Regions from separate parts of the Priestia sp. TRN 1309 genome, predicted to be linked through region 2. Evidence: riboswitches for the same ligand, from Rfam matches in the RefSeq annotation. Region 2 holds a riboswitch; the other holds the start of a gene.
What was found. Region 2 has a riboswitch for ZMP and ZTP ahead of ACRPLQ_RS10655 (phosphoglycerate dehydrogenase). Riboswitches for the same ligand answer to the same signal wherever they lie in the genome.
Positions count from the first base shown of each region.

Region 1: another riboswitch for ZMP and ZTP. It lies ahead of ACRPLQ_RS15305 (APC family permease); the one in region 2 lies ahead of ACRPLQ_RS10655 (phosphoglycerate dehydrogenase).

Region 1 covers NZ_JBOZGM010000003.1:610,883-625,933, reverse strand. Annotated here, with positions in the region: gene ACRPLQ_RS15320 (sodium:solute symporter family protein) at 1-1,482, opposite strand, end outside; gene ACRPLQ_RS15315 (DUF3311 domain-containing protein) at 1,482-1,685, opposite strand; gene ACRPLQ_RS15310 (cupin domain-containing protein) at 2,041-2,640, opposite strand; ZMP/ZTP riboswitch at 3,027-3,105, shown strand; gene ACRPLQ_RS15305 (APC family permease) at 3,162-4,757, shown strand; gene ACRPLQ_RS15300 (DUF5105 domain-containing protein) at 4,938-5,984, shown strand; gene ACRPLQ_RS15295 (acyl-CoA thioesterase) at 6,136-6,645, shown strand; gene ppc (phosphoenolpyruvate carboxylase) at 7,039-9,807, shown strand; gene ACRPLQ_RS15285 (hypothetical protein) at 10,025-10,468, shown strand; gene ACRPLQ_RS15280 (aromatic ring-hydroxylating oxygenase subunit alpha) at 10,861-11,868, shown strand; gene ACRPLQ_RS15275 (ABC transporter permease) at 11,900-12,655, opposite strand; gene ACRPLQ_RS15270 (ABC transporter ATP-binding protein) at 12,652-13,389, opposite strand; gene ACRPLQ_RS15265 (homocysteine synthase) at 13,488-14,795, opposite strand.
Region 2 covers NZ_JBOZGM010000002.1:650,335-665,385, forward strand. Annotated here, with positions in the region: gene ACRPLQ_RS10645 (DUF6143 family protein) at 308-850, opposite strand; gene ACRPLQ_RS10650 (hypothetical protein) at 1,125-1,577, opposite strand; gene ACRPLQ_RS10655 (phosphoglycerate dehydrogenase) at 1,711-2,910, opposite strand; ZMP/ZTP riboswitch at 3,075-3,153, opposite strand; gene htpG (molecular chaperone HtpG) at 3,364-5,241, shown strand; gene ACRPLQ_RS10665 (tubby C-terminal domain-like protein) at 5,272-5,832, opposite strand; gene ACRPLQ_RS10670 (DUF817 domain-containing protein) at 5,888-6,694, opposite strand; gene hpaB (4-hydroxyphenylacetate 3-monooxygenase, oxygenase component) at 6,843-8,279, opposite strand; gene ACRPLQ_RS10680 (group I truncated hemoglobin) at 8,420-8,782, opposite strand; gene ACRPLQ_RS10685 (SMP-30/gluconolactonase/LRE family protein) at 9,004-9,861, opposite strand; gene ACRPLQ_RS10690 (rhodanese-related sulfurtransferase) at 10,083-11,051, opposite strand; gene ACRPLQ_RS10695 (alpha/beta hydrolase) at 11,386-12,189, shown strand; gene ACRPLQ_RS10700 (GNAT family N-acetyltransferase) at 12,355-13,224, opposite strand; gene ACRPLQ_RS10705 (MBL fold metallo-hydrolase) at 13,350-14,138, opposite strand; gene ACRPLQ_RS10710 (ArsR/SmtB family transcription factor) at 14,323-14,658, opposite strand; gene ACRPLQ_RS10715 (SRPBCC family protein) at 14,659-15,051, opposite strand, start outside.

The DNA.
Region 1 (15,051 bases), on a different contig from region 2:
TTCAGTTTGCGTAGTGCCTTTAGAAAATAATGTTTCTTTCACGCCATTTGTTGCTGCTTTGGTTTTTGCAGCAAAGATTGGATTTAAAATAAAAACTACGAGTAGGTTAGATAATAATCCCCAGAACCCTTCATAAAGGCCAAATGAATTTCCTGTGGCATGAACGGTAAACGTTACAACCAGCCCTACTACTAATCCAGCAATCGTACTTTCTTTCGATTGATTTCTCCAAAACAGGCTGATAACAATAGCCGGGAAGATTTGTACCATGCCGGATACCCCTAGTAACTGTAGGGAAACAAGTGCTTGTGGGAATAATAAACCGAATAAAAGTGCCAGTCCAATAACAACAAAAACCATAGAACGAGTAACCATTGTTAATGTTTTACCCTGTACATTTGGATTAATTAAATCTCTAAATATATTATTTGCAAATAAGTTAGACGCTCCGATAGCCATGATAGAACATGGAATTAATGAAGCAAGAGCAATCGTTGCATAAGCTAACCCTTGGCCAATGCCACCATATGAATATTGAATCAAGGTTAATAATGCTAATCTAGGATCCGTTGTATCTTGAGGTAATACTTGATAAGCAATAAACCCTAAGAAGATGACTAGAATTAAAACAATATTGTAAAGAGGTAAGAAGACAGCATTTTTACGAAGCGAATCTGCACTTTTAGCAGTGAAAACACCTGTAGCAGCGTGGGCCCACATGAATAAGGCTAAAGCAGATACGAGTGATGCTGTAATAAACCATGGAATGCCCTTAGGTCCTTGTGTTGGGATCGTTAATAGCTGAGGTGCATCCTTTGCAACATTGTCAATCATGTTGCCCCAGCTTCCAAAATGCATAATTGGCAGAGAAACAACCATAAATAACATAATCGCCCATACTAAAATATCTTTAATAATTGCCGTATAAGTGGGACCTTTAATTCCGCTGAAAAAAGTATAAAGAGCCACAAGAAAGAATGAAAGAATAACGACAGCTTTTACATTAATGTAGCCAGTTCCTGCAACGCGAAGAGTATCTTGAATACCGCTAAGCTGAAGATCGATATATGGAATAAGCATCAATACACCTACTATGGCAATTAAAGAGGAGAGAAATTTACTGCTAAAACGTTCTCTAGCATAATCAGCAAGTGTAGTAAGTTTGTGCTTTTTAGCAACAGTCCAAAGTTTTGGAAGAAAAAAGTATGAAATTAAAAAGGCTAAAACAGAGTAAGGAATGGCAAAAAATGCGATGCTTCCTCCTTGATAAGCTGTACTTGTAAGACCTAGGAATGTATAAGCAGTATATAAATCTGCTCCTACTAAAAGCCAGACGAGCAGGCTTCCAAAACGTCTTCCCCCTACAGCCCACTCTTCAACGGAGCTTCTAGATGATTTGTCACGTCCTGCTATAAAGCCAATGGCGATAACGACAAGAACAATTGCTGATGTGATTAAAAGTGCGGTTAAATTTCCTTGCATTATTCAATGTCCCCCCAAGATTTTTGTAAACGATAAATGATAAATGTACACACAGGCGTTAAGAAGACCCATAAAAATAACCATAAATGCAAAAGAGGTAATCCAAAAATAATTGGATGAATGTTATTTACAAAAGGTAAAAAAGCGAATTGAGCAATAAACGGAATGATGAATAAAATAAATATTATGAATTTTCTGTTCAATTTTTACTCCTCCTCTAAAATTTATCTAACAATGTTCACTATGATAGCAAGTCTGACATAGTAAAGCAATAAGTTTTTTGAAAATTTCGTTATAAATTACGAAAATTTTTTTAGAAAAACAAAAAAAGGGTATGAGAAGAAGATATTTGAAATGATTAGGGAAGAAAAAGCAGGGGAGAACCTAAGCGCAATTGCCTTTGAAACAAAAAAAGAACGGAAAAGAAGAAAGGTAGTTTTCTCGATGAGATAAAGTATATTGCTATTGCATTAAAGAAAAAGAATTTGTATGTTCAAATATAGATTTATGGAAGCTATAAAAACAAGCAAATAAAAAAACTAGACAATAAGTGCTTGTCTAGTTCCACCACTCTGTCAATGGTCCTTTGTCGCCATAAACAGGATCTGTTGTAGGAATAGGTACTTGTGCAATTTCATCAAATACGTGAGGGCGATCAGTTTGTTTTCCTGTTCGTAAGTTGTAATCCATGCCCTCTGGATAAGCTCCAACCACTTTAAAATCAGCAGTTGACTGCAGACGCATATGTCCTGTACCTGCAGGGAGTACGAGTACATCCCCAGCATGCACCACGATATTTTCCCCCATATGTCCACCTAGTTTTAAACGTGCAGATCCGCTAATTACACCTAGTGCTTCATGAGAATTGCTGTGGTAATGGTGGAAATCATATATGCCGCCTACCCAGCTGTTTTTCCAGTTGTGAGAATTAAAAATGCTCTCTACTTTCTCTTTCTTACTAATAAATACGTGTTCATACAACAAAACTGGAAGACGAGGGTGATTTGGAATGGTTCCGTCGTCATCAAAATAAAGAACTTTTACATTTGCATAATTCATAAGCATCCCTCTAACAATCTTTTTTCGTAATTTTCCCTGTTTTTTGCTTGCGTAAACAGAGAAGTTTGCTCGAAGTACTTCATTCGTTGCGAAGTGCATGATATGTAGGTGTTAACGTTTTCCCAAAAGAAGTCTCCCACTTCAAGCGTAGCTAAGTGGTGGGCAGTTTACTTTAGTATCTTTTCTTCATATTGTATATAAGTAAAGGGGCTAGTGCAAGAATTCTATGGATATATAGATGTTAATTCGTATTTTGTAAATGAATAATATATATTAATATAATTTTTAGAAGATGATATGCTCGTGAAGTAAAAGAATCAAATAATAAGCAAGGTTAGAGTTTTAGTTGTTTTTTGTAATTAGGAAGAGATTTTAAGAAGATTTATTCGGAATTTTACGAATAATTCATTACTTTTGTAAAAGTAATGTAAACATTTTTGTGTATTGAGTAATAGTAATGAATGTTATATACTGATAAAAAATATATTCCTATATGTGACTGGCGCAACATGGATGACCATGGGGGAGCATATAGCGTATAAGCCGCGCGCCTGGGCAAACACTTGAGAAAATTTCGCAAGTGTTTTTTTTATTTTCCTAGGGAAGAGGAGTAGATTTGGATGAGCAATATGCAAAGGAAGATGGGAACATTTGCTTTAACCATGACAGGCATAGGTTCGATTATCGGTTCAGGATGGCTGTTTGGAGCATGGAAAGCAGCTCAAATTGCAGGACCCGCGGCTATTTTTTCATGGGTTATTGGAATGGTAGTTATTTTGACCATTGCCCTATCGTACGCTGAACTGGGCGCGATGTTTCCGCAAGCAGGGGGGATGGTTAAATATCCTCAGTATTCACACGGATCATTTATTGGATTTTTGGCTGCTTGGGCTAACTGGATTTCAATCGCTTCAACGATAACAGTGGAGGCTATTGCATCTGTGCAATATATGAGTACTTGGCCGTGGAAATGGGCTCGCTGGACTCATGAATTAGTAGACAATGGCATTTTAACGTCCAAGGGGTTGGCAGTTGCGTCTCTGTTATTATTCATTTACTTTTTTGTGAACTATTGGACGGTAAATCTCTTTGCTAAAGCAAACTCATTTATTACGATTGTTAAATTAATTATTCCTGGTTTAACGGCAGGGGCTTTATTTTTTGCTGGTTTTCATAGCGGGAACTTTTCAAGTGAGCATGGGGTAGCGCCTTACGGATGGGCGAGTGTTTTAACGGCAGTGGCAACATCAGGTATCGTGTTTGCATTTAATGGGTTTCAAAGTCCTGTAAATATGGCAGGAGAAGCAAAGTCACCTAATAAATCGATTCCGGTAGCTGTAATTGGTTCAATTTTTATTGCTGGAATTGTATACATTATATTACAAATTGTTTTTATCGGAGCAGTAAGTCCGTCATCAATTGCGGATGGATGGAATCATTTGAATTTTAATTCTCCTTTTGCTGATTTAGCGATTGCGCTTGGAATTAACTGGCTAACAATTGTGTTATACGCAGATGCATTTGTTTCTCCTTCCGGCACAGGTGCTACATATACGGCAACGACTTCTAGAATGTTATACGGGATGCAGCAAAATGGATATTTGCCAACGATATTTGGTACTCTTCATCCACTTTACAATGTCCCGCGCCCAGCTATGTGGCTAAATTTAGCAGCCTGCTTTTTGTTTCTCTTTTTATTTAGAGGATGGGGTGTCTTAGCAGAAGTGATCTCAGTAGCGACGCTTATCTCTTATATTATGGGCCCTGTAGCGCTTATAACATTAAGAAAAACGGCTTCACACTTTTACCGTCCATTTTATTTAAAAGGGGCATCAGTTATTGCGCCATGCGGCTTCGTTTTTGCTTCTTTGACGCTTTACTGGGCAAGGTGGCCACTTACAGGTGAAGTGATTTTTATTATGGCAATTGGCCTGCCAGTTTATTTTTATTACCAAGCGAAAAATAAATGGGTGGGCTTTAAAAAAGAATTTTTAACCGGGGCTTGGATGCTTATCTATTTAGCGTGCATGATTTTTATTTCCTACATAGGAAGCGAAAAATTCGGAGGCAAAAATATTTTACCTTTCGGATGGGATATGCTAGTGATTGCTTGCGTATCATTAGCCTTTTATTACTGGGGAATTAAAAGTGGCAAATCTAACCGATATATGAAAGAAGCTGAACAAATCAATCAAGAAAATTTTAAATCTAAATAAAAAAACACGAGCCGGTGCTCGTGTTTTTATTTAGATGAATGGAGAATTTAGACTTAGTTTTTATCAAAATATTGTAAAAAACATAGATTTTAAGGTTTAAGGATTTACACAGAGGGAACCTTTATTTGGGATAAAGTTCTAAAAAAACAAAATAAAGGGGATTGGACAGCTGTGAAAAAAATGAATGTTTTGGCTTTGGTTTTTGTACTTATGCTAGTATTAGCGGCTTGTAACAGTTCTAAGGAAACGGGAGGATCCACTTCGGCTAAAAATAAGGCGATTGAAGCATCTATTGACAGCGCTTCTTATATTTTAGTAGATAGTGATGAAGGAGCTACAAGTGAAGAAAAGGGGTTGTTGAAAGTTGATTTAAAAGTGAAAAATGTATCCAAAAACAGTATATCTTTATCGGATTACGACGGTGTGTATTTATATGAAGGAGATGAACAATTATCTCCAAAAACGGGAGTGAACAGTAGGGAACTTGGACTAGAAAGCAGTTCATCTGACAAGATTGGCGCTGGGAAGCAAAAAAAATTAATGTTCGTCTTTGAAGTCAAAAAAGATAAAAAGTACAAAATTGGGCTTCAGCCAAAATCATCTGATTATGATGAAGAAATTGACGAAGTAACATTAACACTGGATACGAAGAAATACGCGAAAAGCTATAATAAGCTGCAAGACCCAGAAAAAGCTCTGCAAGCTTACACGGAAGTTCTTTACTTAAACAAAGAAAATGTAGATTATGATAAATATGTAACAGCGGACAAAACAGCTGTCATAGAAGAACAGAAAAAAGCGTTTAATGAGGAATTAAAAGGTGCGTTTTCTAATAGTTTAACCGATAAAGCAAAAAAAGATTTTTTTAACATGTATAAAGATGTTTTGAAAGAAAAAGCAAGCGTAAAGACAAATGTAATTGCCAATGCAAATAATAAAGCTGTAGTAGAAGTGGAGTACACTACTGTTAATTTATCAGACTTATATTCATACGTATCGCAGCTTAAGAGAGCATATACAGATGAAACAAAAGATTACGATACAAAACACTCTGAAGAGTTTGCGGCTTCTAAATTCAAAGATATTGTAAATGAATTAGAAACGAAAGAAGGAAGTCGTCCGCTACGAATTTTTATGGTGAAAGAAGATGGGAAATGGACTGTGAAGTCAAGTGACCTATACAGTGACTCATTAGGTAAAACGTTTGGATCGAGCTACATTCGATAGACAAAAAAGAGAAGAATTTTTCTTCTCTTTTTTGTTTTCTGTAAATAAATCAACGAGTTTTTTGTAAAGCTAAATTTATCGAAATATGCTAGTATAGGTTCATTCATTCTTTTATTCTTATTATGATAGGCATCAATGGAGGTTCTTACTAATGAAAGCAAATTATTGTAAAGATACAAAGGCCGTTCGAACGAGCCGCATTTTCCCTAATGATATTAATAATCACAATACGTTATTTGGCGGAAAATTAATGAGTGATATTGATATGATTGCGTCCATTTCAGCTTATCGTCACAGTCGTACAGAGTGTGTGACGGCTTCAGCAGACTCTATTCACTTTCTGCACCCTATTACGCCTCAGGATTCTGTATGTTTGGAGTCATACGTATCATGGACAGGTCGTTCATCCATGGAAGTGTTTGTGAAAGTGATTAAAGAAAATTTAAAAACCGGGGAGCGTCAAATTGCAGCTACATCATTTTTAACTTTTGTGGCAATGGATGATGATGGAAAGCCCCGCGCAGTACCGGAGCTTATTCCAGAAACAGAAGAAGAAAAATACCTGTTTCAAACGGGGGCAGATCGTGCTGCCACACGTAAACAAGTGCGTAAAAAAAGCAATGAACTAGCCTCAGTGTTGGATTTAGGACAACCTTGGTAGCATAAAAGAGAGGCTGAAAAGTATTTTAGCTCAAGTGAAAAACGAACCACTGATCAACACGTTTGATTAGTGGTTCGTTTTTTTTGTTATGGTGAACGTAGGTTTCAGCTGTTTCGTTCTTTCTAGCAGTTGATTGAAAGGAGAGGTGAAGTCTTCCAATCAACTGCAGTGTCACAAGCGGTTCAGCTTATGTATCCCATTTGTTCGTCTTAGGATTGGATTCATTTCGTTATGCTTCATCCTCTTTTTTATATTTGATGAATCTTTCCTCCTAATCGAGAGGAGGAAACAAAATTATATGAAATTTATTTTCGTTCATGGTAATATGAATTTAATATAATTTTCTAAAAAGTTTAAAAAGTACAACATTTATAAAGAAAGGTGTCGTGTCTAATGGTAACAGTAGAAGCAGCAGAAAGACAAAACAGCAGCACTGCCCTGCGCCGTGATGTAAAATTTCTCGGTCAATTGTTAGGGAAAGTTCTGGTTCACCAAGGTGGAGAAGAACTGCTCAACAAAGTAGAAAAAATACGCGAAGTGGCAAAATCACTTAGAGAAAACAAAGATGAAGCCATCTATAAAGAAATAAAAAATGAAATCGTTACTCTTGAACAGCCGATGCGCGCGCAGGTTATTCGGGCATTTGCCGTTTATTTTCATTTAGTTAATATTGCAGAGCAAAATCATCGAATTCGTCGCAGACGGGAATATCAGCAGCAAGAAGATTCTATTATGCAGCCGGGTTCATTGGAAAGCGCCGTTGTTTCGCTTAAAAATAATGGCGTGGCGCCAGATGTAATTGCTAACTTGCTTCAAACTTTATCACTTGAGCTTATCATCACGGCACATCCAACAGAAGCCACTAGACGAAGTGTCCTTGATATTCATAAACGAATGGCTGAGCTTCTGAAAAACTTGGATAATTCAACGTTAACAAAACGTGAACGTACAGAAATTGAAGAAAGACTGTTTAGCGAAGTGTTAATTTTATGGCAAACAAATGAACTGCGAGATCGCAAGCCAACCGTAATGGATGAAGTATCCAATGGATTATATTATTTTGATGAAACGTTATTTGAAGTGCTTCCTCAACTTCATCAGGAATTGGAAAATTCATTGCAGGAGAATTACCCCGAAGAAAATTGGAAAGTGCCTAATATTCTTCGATTTGGTTCATGGATTGGCGGAGACCGAGATGGAAATCCAAACGTAACTCCTAAAGTAACGTGGCAAACGCTTGTCAAACAAAGGAAGTTAGCTATTCGTAAATATAAAGAGTCGCTTACTCAATTGAGACAAAGGTTAAGTCAGTCTACAAAAAGAGTCGCAGTTTCAGATAATCTTCTTGATTCTATTAATCAAGAAATATCGCTGCTGCCTGAGAAAAAGCGATGGAGAATCAAACACGAAGTATATCGCTGCAAGCTTACGATTATGCTTCATAAATTAAATTTAGTTGGAGAGTCGGAAGCAGGTTATCAAAGGTCGGAAGAACTTTTACAAGATTTGTTTCTCATCAAAGATAGCTTGCAAAAGCATCAGCCTCAAGATTATCAGCTGAAAAGCTTGTGTAAATTAATTCGCCAAGTTGAGCTGTTTGGATTTCATTTAGCAACGCTTGATATCCGTAATCACAGCGGAGAACATGAAGCGGCAATCAAAGAAATTTTCCATGCTGTTTCTTTAGCTGAAGATTATTCAGCGTTAACAGAAGAGAAAAAAGTTGAGCTGCTAGGGAAAGTTCTTCAAGACCCAAGACCTGTGCTATCGTTTGTAGAGAATTACTCTAAAGAAACGCAGCAAGTAATTGAAGTATTTAACATGATACATCGAGCACATAAAGAATTTGGAGAAAGATCCATTGAAGTCTACTTGATCAGTATGACGCAGTCTGCAAGTGATTTGTTAGAAGTCATGGTACTTGCCAAAGAAGCGGGTATTTACCGCCTTCATGCAGATGGCCGCATTGAAAGCAAGTTAAATATAGCTCCGCTGCTTGAAACGATCGATGATCTCACAGCAGGTCCTAAGATTATGGAACAGCTATTTCAATTAGATTTTTATCGAGAGCACTTAAGAAAACAGAAGGATTTGCAGGAAATCATGCTTGGCTACTCAGATGGAAGCAAAGATGGCGGAACGCTTACCGCTAATTGGAAGCTCTACAAAGCGCAGCAGGAAATTCACGATATGGCGAGGAAGTATCAAGTTCGTCTGAAGTTTTTCCATGGCCGAGGAGGCTCACTAGGCCGAGGAGGAGGCCCGTTAAACCGAAGCATTTTATCCCAGCCTGTTGAGACGCTAGGAGACGGTGTTAAAATTACAGAGCAAGGAGAAGTTCTTTCTTCTAGATACTCTTTATATGACATTGCTTACCGGAGCCTTGAACAAGCGGTCTCAGCTCTTCTTACAGCGGCAGCAAATGTTTCTCAAGAAGCTGAACAATGTGATATTCGTACACATGAATGGGAAGAAACAATGGACGAGATTTCAACTGCTTCGTTACGTAAGTATCAAGAGCTTGTTTTCAACGATCCAGACTTTTTAACCTACTTTAAACAAGCTACACCTCTTCCTGAGCTCGGGGCTTTAAATATTGGGTCACGTCCAATGAGTCGAAAAGGAAGTGATCGCTTTGAAGACTTGCGAGCAATTCCATGGGTATTTGCATGGACGCAAAGCAGACAGCTGCTTCCAGCCTGGTACGCTGCAGGTACGGGCTTACAGCATTTAGTAGAGAAATCCGGAGATATACAGCTTCTTCAGCAAATGTATAAAGAATGGCCATTTTTCCGCTCGACCGTCGATAACCTGCAAATGGCTTTAACAAAAGCAGATTTAATGGCAGCAAAAGAATACACAGAAATGGTACAAGATCCGGTTATTTCAGAGAGGATTTTTACCGCTATTAAAAAAGAGTATAATGTTACGAAAGAAATGATTCTTCAAATCACGGGGCAAAAAGAATTAATGGATCATCTTCCTACGATTAAAGAATCTATTAAATTACGAAATCCGTATGTGGACCCTCTAACCTTCTTGCAAGTTAAGGTTATTTCCAAGCTGCGTGAAGATGAGGCTGAAACGTTAAATGAAGAACTTTTAAAAGAAGCATTATTAACGATTAACGGCATTGCAGCAGGATTGCGTAACACAGGCTGATGATACCAAAAGACACCTCAATAAAACAAAAGAGGTGTCTTTTGTTCATTCTTCTCACATAAAGAACTGCCTGTCAGTTCCTTCTCTTTTAAAGAGAACTTCCGTCTGTTAAATAGGCACTGAGAAAAATCAGTGATAAAATAGAGAAGAACTGGTAATATTCTACAAACAAGTGCTAGTGGTGGGGTAACTAGATTGAATATGGAGGACGAGGACAATGGTAAAAAATTCGCAAATCTTCATTGAAGCTGACTCCGAGAATTCTGTATTTATTGGACTGGAATTTTGTGAGTATACACAAAAAATGAATCCTACTTGTTTGTCCAAACAGCATATAAATGTGTTTATTCATCCGGAAGAACTCACTGTGGAATTTAAGAAAACAAAAAGTGATAGAACTATTGATGATTTCCATCTGATGCATATCGTTCCGGTTCATTGCTTTAATTATTTATTATGTTCGATTTCGCAAGGTATTGTTACAGATGTTCAGCTAAAAGCGGTCGGTCATCAAGGAGAAACGTTGTTTGAAGAAAATCTTACATTGAAGTTTCATGAAAAAGCGACGGATTATGAAGAAACGCTCTCATTTTTCAAACATTTAAATCAAGAAATACAAAAACAGACGAAAAAATATACAGCCAGTTATATGAGCTCATGATAAAGAAAGCTGCGGTTTTAAAAACCGCAGCTTTTATTCGTTTAACCGAAAAAATTATGTGAGAGATGCTTACAAAGCAAGAGATTTTTCAGTGGGAAATTGATAAAGTAAAAATAAGAGAAATCAGTGGACAGAAAAGCTTTTAGCGGCTGGCCGCTTTTTATTCAATATGCAAGGGTTAGGTATTGAGATTAAAAAAATAGCGATGAATACGTATTGTTATTGTAGATGAAGTGCTAAGGTCGCTCTATCTGCAATTATGTAGAATCTTCGCGCGCTTATAGTCTGTTTTACGGAACGAAAAAGCTGCGGAATTAGAAGAACTCCTTCTATTTCTGCGGTTTTTTTTATAAACAAGAAATAAATTCACTTATCGTACGGAGGCGATGCAGATGATTAAAGATTTAGTATTGGCTAAGGAATGGCTGCCTGCAGCTTATTCACATGATTTAACAGATCAGCCCTTGCAAGTAACGATTTTAGAAGAGCGAGTTGCGCTGTTTCGCACAACTAATGCCATTAAAGCATTTAAAGATTTGTGCATCCATCGCGGTGCAGCGTTATCTCTTGGGAAAGTAGTAGATGATTGCATTGTGTGCCCTTATCACGGATGGAAATACGATGGTGCCGGGGCTTGTGTGAAAATTCCTCAACAGCCGCCGGGAAGAGCGATTCCTTCAAAAGCAAAAGCACAGGTATATGATTGCGTTGAAAAGTATGGGATTATATGGGTGAAGATGAACAGCGAGGCAAGTGATATTCCTCTTCCTCAGTATGACGAATACCTTAACTCCGGATTTAAAACGGTTTGCGCCAACCCTCATACTCTGCAGGCAGCAGCTCCTCGTGTCGTAGAAAACTTTCTAGATGTAAGCCATTTGGCTTTTGTTCACGAAGGAAGCCTTGGACACTCGGATTACGCCGAAATTCCTGATTATAAGGTACATTGGAAAGATAACCGATACATTTCTGACGAAATCGCTGTGTACGCAGATGCAGATGGTACGGGTAACTTTGCGACTATTTATTATACTTTTGAAATTCTTCGTCCTGCCGTTGCAAGGTTGAAAAAAGTGAACTATGAAACGGGTGAAATCTTTTCGATGCTGTTTGCGGTTTTACCTGAAGAGGAAAGAAAGTCGACTGTGTTTGCATTGGTTTCTAGAAACTATTCGTTTGATGCACCTGATCAATATTTCCGTGATTTTCAGCAGCTTATTATTGAACAAGATACGAGCATTGTAGAAAGTCAAAAACCCGAAGAGCTGCCGCTTGACTTACAAGCAGAGCTTCATTTGAATCCGGACCGACTGAGTATTGCCTATAGAAGATGGCTCGGTGATTTAGGAGTGACCTTTGGAAGTGACGTAGGAACAAGATTAAAAAAAGCTGCTCAATAAAAAAGAAGAAAGGAGTCTCCTTTCTTCTTTTTTATGTATGTTCACGGATAAGCTGATGATAGCTATTAAAAAGGGTAGGATATGTTAAGCGGCTTAAGATGACGCAGGAAAGCGTAGCAGAGGCTAGGATAGTAAAAACGATGAGCAGCTGGAATTTGACTGCTTGTATCGGATCTGCCCCTCCAATAATCTGGCCTGTCATCATGCCGGGAAGCTGAACGAGTCCAATTGTTTTTTGGCTTTCTACAGTAGGAATCATGCTAGCTTTGATTGCGGCATTTAAAATACTATGAATAGCTTGTTTAGGAGTTCCGCCAAGCGCCAGAATCAATTGAATTTCGTCTCGCCTTCTATTTACTTCAGCGTCTAACCGATTTAAAAATAAATTGGCCAAAATCATCGAATTTCCAATAATCATACCACTGACAGGAATGACATATCGCGGAGTAGCAGGGATAATATGTAGGCCCAGCATAACGCTTTGGGTCAGGATTTCTACAATAAAAAGAGTGACAAATACACGAAAGAAAGCTTTAAATCCCTGCTTTTTTTTCTTTACAACATTTTGGGAAGCGACCGTCAGCATCACGAATAAAATGAGAATCATAAAAGCTGGGTGATTCGCGTCAAAAATAAAAGATAAAACATATCCGATCACTAACAGCTGAACGGCTGCTCGAATACTGGCAATGATTATATCTTTCTCGAGTCCTATACGAAAAGATTTTGATAAAAAAAGAGCAATAAAAACAAAAACGATGGTAAAAATCAGTGAAAGTGAACTCATAGAAAGGCTCCTTCAATAAATTGTTTTGTTTCAGCTTTTACAGGAGCATGAAAAAAGGTCTCCGTCTTCGCTTTTTCTACAATCACTCCGTTCATTAAAAGCCAGACTTCCTCTCCTAAACGTTTGGCTTGTTCTAAATTATGGGTAACCCAAATAATCGTTTTATTCTGTTCTTTATGTAAATGAGAAATCAGCTGTTCAATTTCATGAGCAGAAGTGGCATCCAAAGCGGAAGTGATTTCGTCTAAAAGCAAAAGGTCAGATCCGTTCGACAGCGTGCGCGCTAATGATAACCTTTGTCTTTGACCACCGGATAAATCTCTTGCATCCTGCCCTAACAAGTCAGGGGAAAGACCGGTTAAGGCACAGAGTTCTTCAGGCATAATATCCTGTTTGCCGTGCAGCTTTTGAACAAGCATCATATTATCTCGCACTGTTCCATCAATAACAGGAGCTGATTGAAAAGCGATGCCCACTTTTTTTCGCAAATCAGAAATATTCCATTTGCTAATGTCTTTTCCATATACTTCAATACTTCCTTCATCAGGTGCAGAAAGTAAATTGCACATGGAAAGAAGGGTGCTTTTTCCGGATCCTGATGGTCCTACCATCATGACGAGCGAGCCTTGCATCACTGTACCCGATATGCCTTTTAAAACACTATGTTCTTTATCTTTAAATGTTTTATGAACGTCTGTAAATGTAATGGCAGGTATTGAATTGAACGTGTTCATAGTAACTCCTTTTTCATTCGTTTTGTTTATTGTAGCATAAGCGAAAGTATAAAAAGTTATTGGGCGATATAAAAAAAAGCTGTGAAAAACCACAGCTTTTAAACAGTTGTATTCACTTTTTGGCTGGCTTTTAAGGCATAATCTAAATCTTCAAGAAGGTCGTCGATTGCTTCTGTTCCAACCGACAGACGAATGAGTTCTGGCGTCACACCCGAAGCTTTTTGTTCGTCTTCAGATAGCTGTTGATGAGTGGTGCTTGCCGGGTGAATAATGAGTGATTTAGAGTCGCCAATATTGGCTAAATGAGAAAATAACTGAACCGAATCAATTAACTTAGCCGCAGCGTTTTTTCCTCCCCTGACACCAAAGGTTAAAATGGCTCCTTGTCCTTTAGGCAAATATTTTTGTGCAAAAGAATAGGAAGGGTGGGAAGGAAGCCCCGCATAATTTACCCATTCTACTAATTCATGCTGCTCTAAAAATTTCGCTACCTTTAATGCGTTTTCGCTGTGACGCTCTAATCGCAGATGGAGTGTTTCTACTCCTTGAAGAAGTAAAAAGGAATTAAAAGGTGATAAAGCAGCTCCAATATCTCGTAAAAGCTGAACGCGCGCTTTTGTAATATAAGCAGCTTCACCGGCAGCTTCTGTGTATACGAGGCCATGATAACTTGGATCTGGAGTTGTTAAGTCTGGAAATTTTCCGCTCGCTTCCCAATTAAATTTTCCACTGTCTACGATAACACCGCCAATTGCTGTTCCATGCCCTCCAAGAAACTTAGTAGCAGAATGAACGACAATATCTGCTCCAAAATCGATGGGGCGAAGAAGGTAAGGGCTTGGAACAGTATTATCAATAATAAGAGGAATTCCATGTTCGTGGGCAATGTCTGCAACTGCCTCGATGTCTAGCACATTTCCCTGTGGATTTCCAACGGATTCAGCATAAATTGCCTTTGTTTTGGAAGTGATTGCACTTCTAAAATTTTCTGGATTATCGGCGTTTACAAATTTGACGGTAATGCCCAGTTTAGGAAGCGTAGACGAAAAGAGGTTATACGTTCCCCCATATAAACTGCTTGCTGATACAATTTCATCTCCTGCGGAAGCTATATTCAAAATGGAAAAGGTAGTAGCTGACTGACCTGAAGCTACTCCTAGAGCACCAACTCCGCCTTCTAACTCAGCAATTCGCTGTTCAAAAACGTCCGTAGTAGGGTTTACAATTCGAGTGTAGATATAGCCTTGTTCACTTAAATTAAATAAAGACGCAGCATGCTCCGTATCTTTAAATCCAAATGAGCTTGTTTGATAAATAGGTACGGCACGCGAAAAAGTAGCTGGGTCAAGCTGTTGACCAGAATGGATCGCTTGTGTTTCAGGACGAAATGGTTTCTTAGCAGACATTGAAACTCCTCCTTGGATATAAAACTTATAAAAAACATAGGAATAATAGACTTTAATCATAATATACGAATTCTATTGAATGATGTCAAATGATAATTAGAATATTTAGAAAATATAAAAAAGATTAATAATGTAATTTAGCATTAAGACATCTCTTTAATTGTTAAAAATACCATAAAAAATATTAAATGTAAGAAAAATGTAAATTAATTTGTATAATTATGTTAGAATATTAGGTGTTTGAGAGTTTCTTAGA
Region 2 (15,051 bases):
CTTAAGATGTTGAGCATGCTTATATCCTGGACAAAAAAGTTACTTCATTCTACTTATGTATTATCGCTTTGCTTCTTGAGTCCTCAACTTCTTTAAATACCGTTCAAATCGCTTGCGTAATCGGAATTATACCTTTGCTTGTTTTTCTTTAGTTATATCCACAATCAAACGAAAAAACGCAAGCTATAAAAAAGAACTTTGGATGCTGCTGCAAAGTTCTTTTCATAAACACTTACCGTTTGTTAAGAACTGTATTAAATATGAAATAGCTCATACACTTCTCATACAATCGCTAAGACCTATTCAGTTAACAGTCCTTCTTACGTTTTTTCTCAAACCATCCATATGCAATTTCAGCTTCAATTTCTTTATTTCCTGGAGAAACTAAGAAAATAACGTATGAACCGTTGTTTGGAAAGATAAATTTGCCGTCTTCATCACTTACTAATGTACTTTTCGGCGGAACAACACGGTTAAATACGTTTACCCCTTTAGTAGGAAAGCCTTTTACCATTTCTGCAAATTTAATTTTCCCTTTTGGTTTTGAACGTAGTGTAGTATTTGCTGGACTCACATTATCTGAAGTTGTTCCTTTTCCAGGCGGGATAGAGTTAAACCAAATTTCAGCAGTAAAAGGTTCGTTGGAATAGTTAGTGATAGTAAAAGCATTCACAAATAAATCTACTCCAGAGCCGGAAGGGTTAACTAACCCGCCCCAAGCATTTCTATTTCCACCGAAACGAATAGGCTCAGTTTGTCCAACAAAATAGTCTCCTTTTAACGATTGATATAAAGGATTAGGTATATTCACCGCTTTAATATACGGTTTGTTCGACTCGTAATTTGACATACAATCGTCTCCTTTCTGGACTATATTTTAGGAGTTTTTTCTGTAAATGCTTGGACACATGCATATATAAATATATTTAATCTTTATATAAACGCAAAAAGATAGACCCGGTACTGAGCCTATCTTTTTCTATCGTTTTTACAAAAAATTTCCTCTTGGCTCTTTCCTTACTAATGCCCTCGTCGACTGCTGGTGTATAAACGGATTGTTTTTTGACTTTATATTCCGATGCTTTTTTTATCCGTCTACTATCCCTTCTTAAAGTAGTAATCACCTATTCTTTTGTAGTCATAAAATGAAGAATCCTTACCTTTTTTTCACAATACTCAATAATTTCATAACAGGTTGTGAGGATATCATGTCTAGACAGTTCTATTTCATCCAATACAAACTTTGAAAGCTGCTTTTGCAGAACCTCCAGCTTTTTGCTGTCTTCTTCATCGATCCACAGTCCTTCCGTAATACATACATCTGCTAGTTTGTTAATAGATTGAGCCGTCCAGTTTAAGCCGGCTGAAGAAACGGTTATTGTCAGTAAATCATTTTTTATAGCTAAAATAACCTGACACACATGGGTATAGGCATCAACTTTCTTTTGGATAAATGCTTTGCGAAGCTCTTGCTTGTATTGCTCTTTCGACATCGCTATAGCTACGACAGACGTAATGAAAGTTCCTGCCAGCGCGATGAGCGACCCTATCAAAATTCCTATCATTTCTCCTGACAAAACGTTCACCTCTTTAAAGGTATTTCTATATGCTATGGGAATGAAGGAAATGATATGAGGATAAGCACCATGTAAAAACAGCCCTAACTTAGAAAAGTTAGGGCTGAAACACTAAAATAGGATGATAACCAAATTAGATAATACGACTTGTAATAATTCCTTCAATTTGACCAATTTTTTCTTCTAGCTCAGGCACAATCTCGTCACTTACTTGATTGTCAATATCGATCATTGTATACGCATATTCACCGCGGCTTCTGTTCACCATATCTGCGATGTTTAAATTGTAGTTTGAGAATACTTGCGTAAGTTGTCCTACCATATTCGGTACGTTGTGATGGAAAGCAGCTACGCGTTTTTTCCCAGTGTAAGGAAGAGATGCATTCGGGAAGTTCACTGAATTTTTAACGTTTCCTGTTTCTAAGAAATTTTTCACTTGACGTGCTGCCATTACCGCACAGTTTTCTTCTGATTCTTGAGTTGATGCCCCTAAATGAGGAATTGGCACAACATTTTTCATGTTCAAGACATTTTGATTTGGGAAATCTGTAATATATCGACCAACTTTTCCACTTTCAAGAGCAGCTTTCATATCTTCTTCGTTTACAAGCTCACCGCGTGAGAAGTTCAAAATATGAACATCTGGTTTCATGATGCTAAACGTCTCTTTATTGAAAACACCTTTTGTATCGTCCGTTAATGGAACGTGAACCGTAATATAGTCAGATGCTGCAAATAGTTCTTCTAGAGACATTGCACGCTGTACGTTGCGAGACAAATTCCAAGCTGTATTAACAGAAATGAATGGATCAAAACCAATTACGTCCATATCTAAATCAAGCGCGTCGTTTGCTACAAGAGCACCAATTGCACCTAAACCAATAACGCCTAATGTTTTACCTTTGATTTCTTTTCCAACAAACTGTTTTTTACCTGCTTCAACTAACTTAGGAATTTGATCACCTTGGCCGTCTAATCCTTTTGTCCATTCAACTCCAGCAAATAAGTTACGAGAAGAAGCCATAATTGTAGTTAAAACCATTTCTTTTACTGCGTTTGCATTAGCTCCTGGCGTATTAAATACAACGATACCTTGCTCTGTGCAAGCGTCCACCGGTATATTGTTAACCCCTGCTCCAGCTCGTGCAATAGCTTTTAAATTTTGGTCAAATGCCATGCTGTGCATGTTAAAGCTACGCACGACAATCGCATCTGGATTTTCGCTGTCGTTGTCAATTTGATAACCTTCTTGATTAAAAACATTTAGGCCTTTTTGTGCGATGTTGTTTAATGTTTTGATTGTTTGTACTTTTTCTAATGTTAATGTGCTCATTTTGTACTCTCCTCTGATTATCATCGTAGTTTTACATGTTTTTACCTTTGGATAAAGGAACTTCATTTTTAATTTTTTTAAAAGTCTGGTTTTTTAGCCTACATGTCAACTTCTATATCCTCTCCCCCTAAACAGAAAGAGGTAAGAGATATGTATTAATCCCTTACCTCTGCCCAGGCGAACGGCTACGTCACTATATGCTTCCTCACGGTTATCCGCGTTTCGCCAGTCACATATAGTCTTTGAAATTAAGTATATTCTAGCAAACTCTTTCAGAACGTTCAACCTTTTTTTAAAAGTTTGCTTTTTTCAGTCTAATTTTTAATCTCTTTGGTGAATCTCCTAATATATTGACAAATACCCTAATACATGTTAAATAAAAAGAGTGATTAGCACTCTATCTATTCAAGTGCTAATTATTTTGTAAGCCCTATTTGGAAAGGAGAACTTCTTATGTCAAAAAAAGAATTTAAAGCCGAATCAAAGCGATTATTAGAGATGATGATTAATTCCATCTATTCTCAAAAAGAAGTATTTTTGAGAGAACTTCTATCAAATTCAAGCGATGCAATCGATAAAATTTATTACAAAGCTTTAACAGATGACTCCTTGCGTTTTAACAAAGAAAGCTATTACATAAAAGTAACACCCGATAAAACTAACCGTACCTTAACTATTACAGATACTGGAATTGGTATGACGCAAGAAGAGCTTGAAAGCAGCTTGGGCACAATTGCGCGAAGCGGTTCCCTTGCATTTAAAAACGAAAATGAAACAAAGGATGGGCACACGATTATCGGCCAATTCGGCGTTGGGTTTTACGCAGCGTTTATGGTGGCAGATGTCGTAACGGTGATTAGTAAAGCGTTAGGCAGCGATGAAGCCTATAAATGGGAATCTACTGGTGCTGATGGTTATACAATCGAACCTTGCGACAAAGAAACGGTTGGGACTCAAATCATTTTAAAAATTAAAGAAAATACAGAAGATGAAACGTATGACGAGTATCTAGAAGAGTATCGTTTAAAAGAGATCATTAAAAAGTATTCAGACTTTATCCGCTACCCGATTAAAATGGACATAACGGAAAAACGGCCTAAAGAAGGTTCTGATAACGAGCTAGAAGATTATACAGAAGAACAAGTTATCAACAGTATGGTACCGATCTGGAAGAAAAATAAAAATGAATTGACTTCAGAAGACTATGAGCAATTTTATTCAGAAAAGCGCTACGGGTTTGATAAACCGCTCACTCACCTTCACATTAATGTGGATGGAACGATTCGCTACAATGCTATTTTATTTATTCCAGAAAATAGTCCGTTTGATTACTACTCAAAAGAATTTGAAAAAGGACTTGAACTGTATTCAAACGGCGTATTAATTATGAATAAATGCGCAGATCTTCTTCCAGACTACTTTAGCTTCGTGAAAGGTATGGTAGATTCTGAAGATTTATCTCTTAATATTTCGCGTGAAATCTTACAGCAAGATCGCCAGCTTCAGCTGATTGCCAAAAACATCGGCAAGAAAATCAAAAATGAGTTAAAAAGCTTGCTTAAAAACGAACGTGAAAAGTACGAGAAGTTTTATGAATCATTTGGCCGCCAGCTAAAATACGGCGTTTACAGTGACTTTGGCAGCAACAAAGATGTATTAAAAGACCTGCTTTTATTCTATTCTTCTACAGAGAAAAAGCTCGTAACACTAAACGAGTATGTATCGCGCATGCCTGAGGATCAAAAGTATATCTATTATGCATCAGGCGAATCATACGACCGAATTGAAAAGCTTCCTCAAGCAGAATTGGTTGCAGATAAAGGATACGAAATTCTGTATTTTACAGAAGATATCGATGAATTTGCGATTAAAATGTTAATGACGTACGAAGAAAAAGAATTTAAATCTGTTTCAAGCAGTGACTTAGGGATTGAAGCAGAAGAAGAACAGCTCAATGAGTCTGAGGAAAAAGAAAATAAAGAGCTATTTGACTATATGAAAAAAGCTTTGTCGGGAAAAGTAGGAGATGTGCGCGCGTCTAAACGTTTAAAAACACACCCCGTTTGCTTATCAGCTGATGGTGAAGTAACGATTGAAATGGAGAAAATTTTAAGTGCTATGCCTGACAATCAGCATGTAAAAGCAGAAAAAGTGTTAGAAATTAACGTAAATCATGATGTATTCGCTTCTTTAAAAGATGCATTTGAAAATGACAAAGAGAAATTAGACCTTTATACAAATTTATTATATAACCAAGCTCTTTTAATTGAAGGCTTATCTATTAGTGATCCCGTTGAATTCACAAATGATATTTGTAAAATTATGATATAAAAATCAGGCGCAGAATCATTCTGCGCCTGATTATATGTATGGCATAATAAAAGTAGTTATATAGTAAGAAGCGATAAAAATGGGTACGGGCAGTTCTTCTGTTACTCTTATTGAGTGTTTGCCTTGTTTAAAATGAAAAAGATCTGATTTAAACTCCGCGACTTTTTCTCTTTTTTGATTAAAAATACACGCTTCCTCTACGGCTTCATGACTGCTTAACATGTAGACGTTATTTCCCCATCTAATTTCTTGTGCTCCTTCGCTTTTAATTATTCCTTTACCTAATAGATCCCCTATTATTTTTCCATTTTCTTTTATCACCCACCGGTGTTTTTTTACGTGATCAATAAACACCGTTCTTCCTTCCCATTGAACTTGTACATGTACCTTTAAGCCGCAGGAAAAGATAGGAAACCAAGAAATAGAATCTAACACTGGAAGTCCATCACGAGTTAAAAAATCAATACTTTTAGTCCACATGTTTTTATGCACTCTCTTAAGCTGTCCGACATTTTCTCCATTTTCATTTGTAACTGCTACGGTCTTTCCCGCTGACTTAAAATAGGGAAGATAAAAAATATATTCTTGCATATAGGCCTCCAAAGATTCTGTACCTTATATTAACAGCATGTACATAGTTATGTTTCTATCTTTCATATAGTTCGTTTGTTTCTTTTGATTTCTTACTTTGTTTAAATTGATTTTGATTTTCTTTTAAATGCTTTAGTAAAGCAACAATCAAGAAACTAACAATCACAAGAAGAAGCCAAGAGCTAATTTTACTTATATGAACCATTGTCCACTGCTGCTGTTGATCTGGATACTGCCATGCTCCGAAAAATGTTGCGATATTTTCAGCGATCCAAATGAAAAAGCCAATCAGTACAAAAGACAATACTAAAGGCATGCGATATGTACGTTTGTTAACCGTAAAATATACAAAAGTTCGATAAAAAATAAGTAAAGTAAAAAGTTTTAAAAACCAGCGGAAGTCGTAAATAAAATGATGCGTGAAAAAATTAAGGTAAATAGCCATACTTAGTATACTGACAATCCACGTAGAAGGCCAATTCGTAAGCTTTAATTCAAGCCTTCTCCACACTTGGCACATGTAGCTGGCTACACTAGCATACATAAATCCGCTGTACAGCGGAACTCCCCAGACTTTAGTGAAAGCTTTTTCCGGATAGCTCCATGAGCCCATATGAACTTTATAGAGTTCTAACGTTAGTCCAATTAAATGAAATACTGCAATGACTTTTACTTCATCAAGCGTTTCCCGTTTAAACGCCACCATTAAAACTTGAGTTCCTAGACAGGCTAATAAAATAAGGTCATATCTAGAAATAAACGGTACTTCAATTATTTTTGTCATAGCCAATGTCAGAAAAATAATAACAGGAAAAACGCAGGATTTTGCTTGTTCTAAACCAAAATAGATTAATTGCTTCATTGTAACATCCTATCTTTATAGTATTCTTTAGTGTGTTCACGGAAATGATTCCCTGAAAATTATTGCAGATTTTTCAAATTTATTCAATAAGCATCTCCGCTGTTTTTGTAACCAAACTATCATATCCAGCGGAGATTTGTTTTCTCCGTTAACTTTTCAAAAAATCGGTTACTGTCTGCACATAGCGCTCTTTATCGTAAGATAAGTACAGATAACTGGTTAACTGTACAGGCTCCCCAAAGAAAAAACGTTCATACAGTGTTTCCCTTGTGCCAAACGGACTCATAGTTAAGTCCCACGCTAGTCGAAAAAGCTTAATTCGATCTTCTGCACCTCTAGATTTAGCTTGCAAATAACGTGTAATATCTTCTTTAACCAATGAGCGGCACGTATTTTCCGTTGGTATTGCCATTAGTCCGCTTGCACCTAAAAGCTGAATAATCTCTGTAAAGGTAGGATATGTTTTTGAAAATATATTTGCGGCAATACGAAGTGTAGTTTCATTCGGACGCATGTATCCCCATGGATCAATCTCCGCTTCTTCTTCTGCTTTCATCACGAGAGCTTTCATCGTTTCTAGCGCAATAATAAGCTCCGTTGCTTTTTCTCGCACATGCGGATAGTCCGCAATGTTAATGGTTTCAATCAGAGATTGTACAATCCCTAATACAAACTCTGTTTTGACAATTCTCCTTGAAGTTACTTGATGCAGAGCAAAGGCCGAGAAGGAACTAGAAGCAAGGAATGCATTGGACACATCTACATTTTCATAAAAAAACACGCGGTCCCACGGTACTAATACACGTTCAAAGACAACAATGGTATCCATTTCTTCAAACCTAGAGCTCAATGGATAATCAAACGTTGAATCTGTTCCTGCAAACGATTCTCTACAAATAAATTTAACTCCTTCTGTATTGCTTGGAATTGAAAAAGCAAACCCTTTTTCTTTTCCTTGAATGCCTGCTGAAGACAGTACGAGCAGCTCATCCGTCATGCCACCCTGTGTAGCAAGCAGTTTCGCACCTTGGATAACGATTCCCTCATTGTTTTTATCAACTATTTTTGCTGCTATCGGTTCATCGTTTTGCTCGTAATAAAATTGGATTCGATTGACTTGAGGATCGATGAATGTATGAGTGAGCGATAAATCGTGCTCTCTCACATATTCATAATAAGAAATGATGTTTTCAGGAAAGCAATTTTCTTCTCCTCTCAGGAGTTCTGCAGAGGATGCAAAAGCCATCAATACGGTATTCATATAATCTGGACTTCTCCCCATCATACCGTGAGTTAAGCGAGCCCACTGCTGAGTCATCTCTCGTCTCTTTTTTAACTCTTCTTTTGTTGTAGGCTGTAAGTAAGATGTACCAAAAAAATCCTCGGAATCCGGAGATTGGTATGTCATGATATCTTTAATTTTTTTATCATGCTGAAGATCATAAAGTTTAGCTTGACTGTTAATGGCTCCTTTAAAAGCCGGATGTTCTGATATATTGCCTGTTACGAGCTTGCCATCAACCCATACATTTGCTTTTAATTGATTGATTCTCTCTACGTATTGCTTCCCATTAATTGCTGACATACTCCCACTCCCAGACTTTCAATAAATATTTTCACCTATTGCATTTTTATCATATTACGATGTCTTTTCCATGTTTCCTTCATACACCACAGCTTTGCGCATAAAAAAAGAAGGTCACAATAACCTTCTTTTTTTATGATTTATTTATATTGAATATCATTTCTTAGGGATTCAACTTTACTTAATGCTTGGTCAATATCAGGCTCTTCAACATTAAAGTGAGCAAGTGCATCGTGAAGATGCTTAGCAATTGCATTAAAATGTTCGGGCTGAATATTCATATTTGCATGCGCTTTGGCCATCGACTTTCCTGAATATTGATTCGGTCCACCTAAGGCAAAGCTTATAAACTTGGCTTGATGTCGACGTTGTTTATCCATATCCGTGTGCTCGAAAAAGTGACTAACTGTTTCGTCTTTTAAAACAAGCTCAGAATAAAAATAGTCTACTACTTTTTCAATCGCTTCTTGTCCGCCCACTTTTTCATACAATGTTTGTTCCAAAACAATTCCTCCTTTTGTACCTTTAACCATTATTACCCAATACGAGTATTCATATTCTTTGAAAGGCTTCTTTATGGGAATTCGTTATCGTCATGTTTTATTCCTCTTCCTCATAATGAATAAAATGTAAAGGGAATGAACGCAGTGCAAAGGAGTTGTAGAAACTGCATTTAATATCTATCGTTACTGGTCTGAATCATTACATTTTGATAAGTGCTGGTCTAATATACGTAAGTATAAGCCGGTACGCCTTTTACTCCTACTCGGCATGAAAAAAGAGAGCCGGCAGCTTCTTCGTATTTTTCTTCTTCCTTAGCTGTGGTGATAAATAAAGTTTGTAAATCGTCTCCTCCAAATGTACAGCAGGTTACATTGGAAACAGGAAGATGAATAGATTCTATAATTTCTCCTTTCTCTGGATCTACACAAATAACTTTCGAACCTCCCCAAAGCGCTACCCACAGTCGGTCGTGCTCATCAATTGTCATTCCATCAGGAAACCCGTCTATATCTGAAAGGTCAATCACCACTTTTTCATCTTCGAGCCTTGTTGTTTCTTTAGAAAATGAATAAGACATAATTTTATTTTTCGGGGAATCAACTAGAAAGAATTTGTCTCCTGTTCGATTCCAAGCTAGCCCGTTTGACACGCTTAATCCTTCTTTAGCACTCTTAATTACACCTTTTTCATCTACTACGTACAGCTGGGCTTTTCCTTCTTCATCTTCTTCACTCATCGTGCCAATCCAAAAGCGATTATATGGATCACATTTCCCGTCATTAAAACGCATGTTTTTTTCAAGAGTATCTAAACGGATATACTCTTCATGATTCTTTTTGTTTTTATCCACTAAAAGCAGCTGATTACGAGTGGAGACGACCAATTTTGAATGATTGGTTGTAGAAACGCTTGTAACAACTGAAGGAAGATCCATATCTTCTAATGTTGTCGTTTTTGGATCGTACGTAAGAAGTTTTTTATCTAAAATGTCTACTAGCACTAATCTTTGATTTTCTTCATCCCATAGGGGTCCTTCCAGTAAACGTCCATCGTACTTTTTTTCAATTTTCGCTTCCATTTTCAAGCTCCTTTGTTGTTTTTATGTACAACCGTTTTTTAATCGCTTTCTAAAAAATATTCCTTTAAGTATGCAAAACAAAAAACAGGAATATGTTTCCTTTTTATAAATACCCGTTGCATAACCTTCTCTAAACACTAGGTTATTCTCTAAACACTAGGTTACAAGAGAATCTTTTCATAAAAAAACAGCACGCTGTATATAGCGTGCTGTTTTTTTTTTTATAAAGTTACGTGTTCGTTTTCTAACTCTTTAACACGTGCTGCAAATTCTTCTTCTGTTAAACCACGTTCTTTTACATAGCGGTTACGGGGACTTACTCGGCATTCATGTGAACAAGCGCGTAAATATTTGTGTTCGTTTTCTTCAGAAGCTAAGATTTTCTTATTGCATTCTGGGTTTGAGCAGTTAACATAACGTTCGCAAGGCTCGCCGGTAAAGTGATCCTTCCCGACAATCACATGCTCTTTTTGGTTAACTGGTACGCTGATGCGCTCATCAAATACATAGCACTGACCATCCCATAGTTCACCTTGTACTTCCGGATCTTTTCCGTATGTTACAATACCTCCGTGAAGCTGGCTTACATCTTCAAAACCTTCTTCAAGAAGCCATCCAGAGAATTTTTCACAGCGAATACCGCCTGTGCAGTACGTTAAGATTTTTTTATCTTCAAACTGATCTTTGTTGTCGCGAATCCATTCAGGAAGCTCACGGAAGTTTTGAATATCCGGACGAACAGCTCCTCGGAAGTGGCCTAGATCGTATTCATAATCGTTTCGTGCATCGATTACGACCGTATTTTCATCTTGCATCGCTTGATAAAATTCTTTTGGACTTAAGTAATTACCCGTTACGCGAAGAGGATTCACATCTTCTTCTAATCGAAGAGTTACTAATTCTTTGCGGTGACGCACGTGCATTTTTTTGAACGCATGTTCATCTGCTTCGTCTATTTTAAATACAATACCTTCAAAACGAGGATCATTTTTCATCGTTTCCATGTATTTATCTGTTTGTTCAACTGTTCCTGATACTGTTCCATTGATCCCTTCAGCCGCAATTAAAATGCGTCCTTTTAGTTCAAGCTCTTTACAAAATGCCAAGTGCTGAGCTGTGAACTCTTCAGGATTTTCAATTGGAGTGTACAAATAATATAGTAGTACTTGATATGGTTTTCTTTCAGTCATGTTGCTTCTTCCACCTATCTGTTTATATTTGCAAGATATAATGCATGTAGGTCGGTTATTGTGAACCGAATTGATGGTAACAATTCATTACTTAAAGGTACATTACGACAAAAACAACATCCTTTTTATGAGGATGCTTCTATCTAAAAAGTATTACAGTGAATGATTGTTTCAAAAACATACAGTATTTAAGCCTGTAATAGTATAACATATCAAGGCGAACACTTCTAGGATTTGTTTTTTTATGAACATTTTCTTGCGGAGATACGTTCTACCTGAGCTTTTCTGCGCATACATGGTGAGATATGAACCTTTGAGATTGGAGGCGGAAATGATGCCTTTTTATACATTAAAAGACGGTGCAACTTTATACTATGAACAACAAGGGGAAGGAACACCTATTATTTTCATTCACGGAGTTTGGATGAGCAGTCGTTTTTTTCACAACCAGCTTTCTTTTTTTTCGAAACAGTATCAAACTATTCTTTTGGATTTAAGAGGACATGGAAATTCAAGTCATACTCCATATGGTCACACAATTTCCACTTATGCTCGCGATGTGCATGAGTTTATAAAGAATAAACGATTAAAAGACGTCATATTAGTAGGCTGGTCGATGGGTGCTTTTGTTGTGTGGGAATATTTGAAACAATTTGGTGAAGAAAATGTAAAAGGGAATATTATTGTAGATGAAATGGCTTCAGACTTTAAATGGTCAGACTTTCCAATCGGTGCATTTGATTTACCTGCCCTTATTTCGCTTATGCAAGGTATTCAGCTTGATCGAACAAGTACATTAGAAAGGTTTATTCCGCTTATGTTTAAGGATGAATTAACTGAAAAAGATAAACATTGGATTATGAAAGAAGTAACGAAAATGCCCGAGTCGATAGCTAGTGCTATTTTGTTTGATCAATCCATTGTGGACTATCGAGAATTCCTCCCGTTTATTACAATTCCTACTTTACTGTGCTTTGGAAAAGAAGAAAAACTCATTCCTGTAGCGGCTGGAAGGCATATTCAAAAGCTGGTTTCAGGTTCTGTACTTGAAGTTTTTGAGAACAGCTGCCACTGCCCTTTTCTCGAAGAAAGCGATCGGTTTAACAAAGTTGTGAGTGATTTTATCGAGCGTATCTAATTTACAACAAAAAAAGAATTGCCTTGTTTCTAACGGATTCGGTTGATAGAAAGAAGCATAAGTTAGAACTACAAATCAGCAATATAAATGGTAAGTAAAAGCGCTCGAAAAAAATCCGAGCGCTTTTACACTTAATGTTCTCCGCCCTCATTGAACTTAACTCTTTTACAGTTTGAGGCGATAACTTATAAGAATATCTTTTGGTTCAAAACCAACTTTCATATATACTCGATTTGCTTGACTATTTGCTCTATCAACGGTTAGTTTAATTTCATTAATTTGTGGAAATGAAAACATCTCTGTTAAAACTTCCTTTAACAACCTCGTTCCTAGACCTTGACTCTGAGCATTCTTTGAAACACCAATATACTCCAATGAAGCCTCTCGCATTTCAGTATCGACTTCAAAGTACGCATAGCCTTGCAACTCATTAGACATATTTTTAAGTATTTTTAACATATTTCTATCGTTAAGTCTCTCAATAATTGTTTTTCCATCATAATAAGTATTTTGAAACATTGCGTTATGCAGCATTTCAAATGCTTGAAAATCACTATGTTTAAATGGCTCGCTTTTCATTTCAATAACTTTATCAAAATTTTGTTCTTTAATTTCTAAGATCAAGTGTTCACCAGTCTTTTTTGCTTTTATATCATTCATAAATACTTGTTGCTGCATATTCTTGTTATTAATAAAAAAATGAAATTCTTGGATCAAAGGATTTTCATTAACTAACTGTTTCCATAATTGAGATTGCAAATCAATAGAAGATGTTTTATTAAAAGGTCCCCACACTTCTGCTACCGTTTCTTCGATATCAAATCCAATAGCCGCTAAAATTTCTCCTGTCCTATTTCTAGCGATTAAAAATTTTATATCACCCTGGTCACTAATAAAATATTCTTTTAATGTCTGGTAGATTTCTTCTTCTTTTTCACCACAATAACCAATATGTGATGTTTTCTGACTATTTGTTTCTGATAGAAATTGAGATAATTCACCGAGGTTATTTGCTTTTTCTATAATAGCATCCATAACACTATCCCCTTCTTCAACTCCAATTTAGTGTCGTGTTTGTTCCTACTTCAAGCTATCCCTGCGTATTAACCTCTTTTATCTCCCTATTTTGAAATTATTATTCTATAAGATATTAGTTAACCTCAACACAAATAAGGTAATAAAATCTCGCGTCCGTCATAGGCAAAGCTTACGTTTTCATCTAAAAGCATCTCAGCGTGCTTTGGGATATCAATATCATGTGATAAATGAGTGAACACCATGTTTTTTGCCTGCAGCTTCGCTTTAATCTCCATTGCCTCTGTCACATCATATACGGATCTTTTTTCTTTTTGAAGATATTCTTTCCAAAAAGATGTACCGAATATCAGTAAATCTAAGTGGTAAAAGGGCTTCCACTGTTCATTTGTCACATTAAAAGAATCGGATACATACGCCCAGCGTTCGCCTTGTTTTTGATGAACTACAATGCCGTAGGAATAACCGTTAAATCCGTGATTTACTTTATGAAACGTAATGGCCGTTTCTCCGCTTTCCCACTTTAACGTGCCATTAAAGGTAAGCCCTTTTCTTTTTGCGAGATAAGGAAATCTTTTGATTAACTCATTGATGACTTCAGGCGCTCCTACGACTTCTGTACTTACATTATTCCAGTAGCATAAGTCGGCTAAATCCCCTAAACCAGCAACATGATCATTGTGAGGATGAGTAATAAACACGGTAGAAGGGATTTTTTTGTTATTGTATAAATGAAATTGATGTTTAAAATCAGGTGATACATCAATCAAACACACATTACCGTCCAGTGTGAACTGTGCACTAGGTCTTGTGCGCTGATTTAATGGATCTTTTTGCGCGCATACTTTACAGTCACATAATAATCGAGGCACTCCTTGAGCATCGCTCGTCCCATAAAATAAAAGCTTGTTCATTGCTCTGTTTCCTCCTTTTTTTCTTCTAAAGGTCTATCTTTTCATTTTAAGAAATGCCCTATGGTGTTCTGCATCTTTCTTTTATTTGTCCTTCTAAAATAAAACCAGCTTTTATGTAAAACAGCCAGTCTTTTTAACGACCGGCTTTGCTATATTCCTTATAAAAAACGTTTTTATGCTTTTTCTATTGATTTCTTTCTTCGTCTCTTTCAACAATATGCTGAAGAATAGATAATTTGTTTGTCCAAAATTGTTCGTAGTAAGAAAGCCAATCTTTTATTTCTTTCAAAGGCTCCGGCTGAAGATGATACACTTTTTCTCTGCCTTTTTTTTGTCCATGGACTAGGTCTGCTTCTGAAAGTATATGAAGATGCTTGACAACAGCGGTACGGCTTATTGAAAAATGGGACGTTATTTCTGAAATAGGCAATTCTTTTTCAGAAAGCAGCTCAAGTACTTTTCTTCGAGTAGGATCAGCAATGGCTTGAAAGATATCATGCTTGGCAGCTGATGAAGTCATTTAGTTTTCAACAACCTTTCGAAGTTTTTCATTCACGAGACTAGTCCACCCGTAGCTCATTCTATCTCGTACCACTGAACTCTTTTCGTTTGCTTTTTCAAGAAGTGTTTCAGCTTCTTTCCAGCCGCTATGAATAAGCGTAAATTCAGTTTGATTACCCATTTCTTTTAAGGTAAACGAAACGACCCATCCATCCGTATCCCAAGAGAAAGAAAGATAGTTTGGTGCATCTATTTCTAATACTTTACACGGAGATGGTCCAAAAGGCGATTGCAAATGAAATTCATATCCTACCAGAGGCTGAAAATCATTAGGCATGAACCATTGTTGGAGCCCTTCTGCGGTTGCTACTTTATCCCAAACTTTTTGAATCGGCGCGTTAAATATTATCGT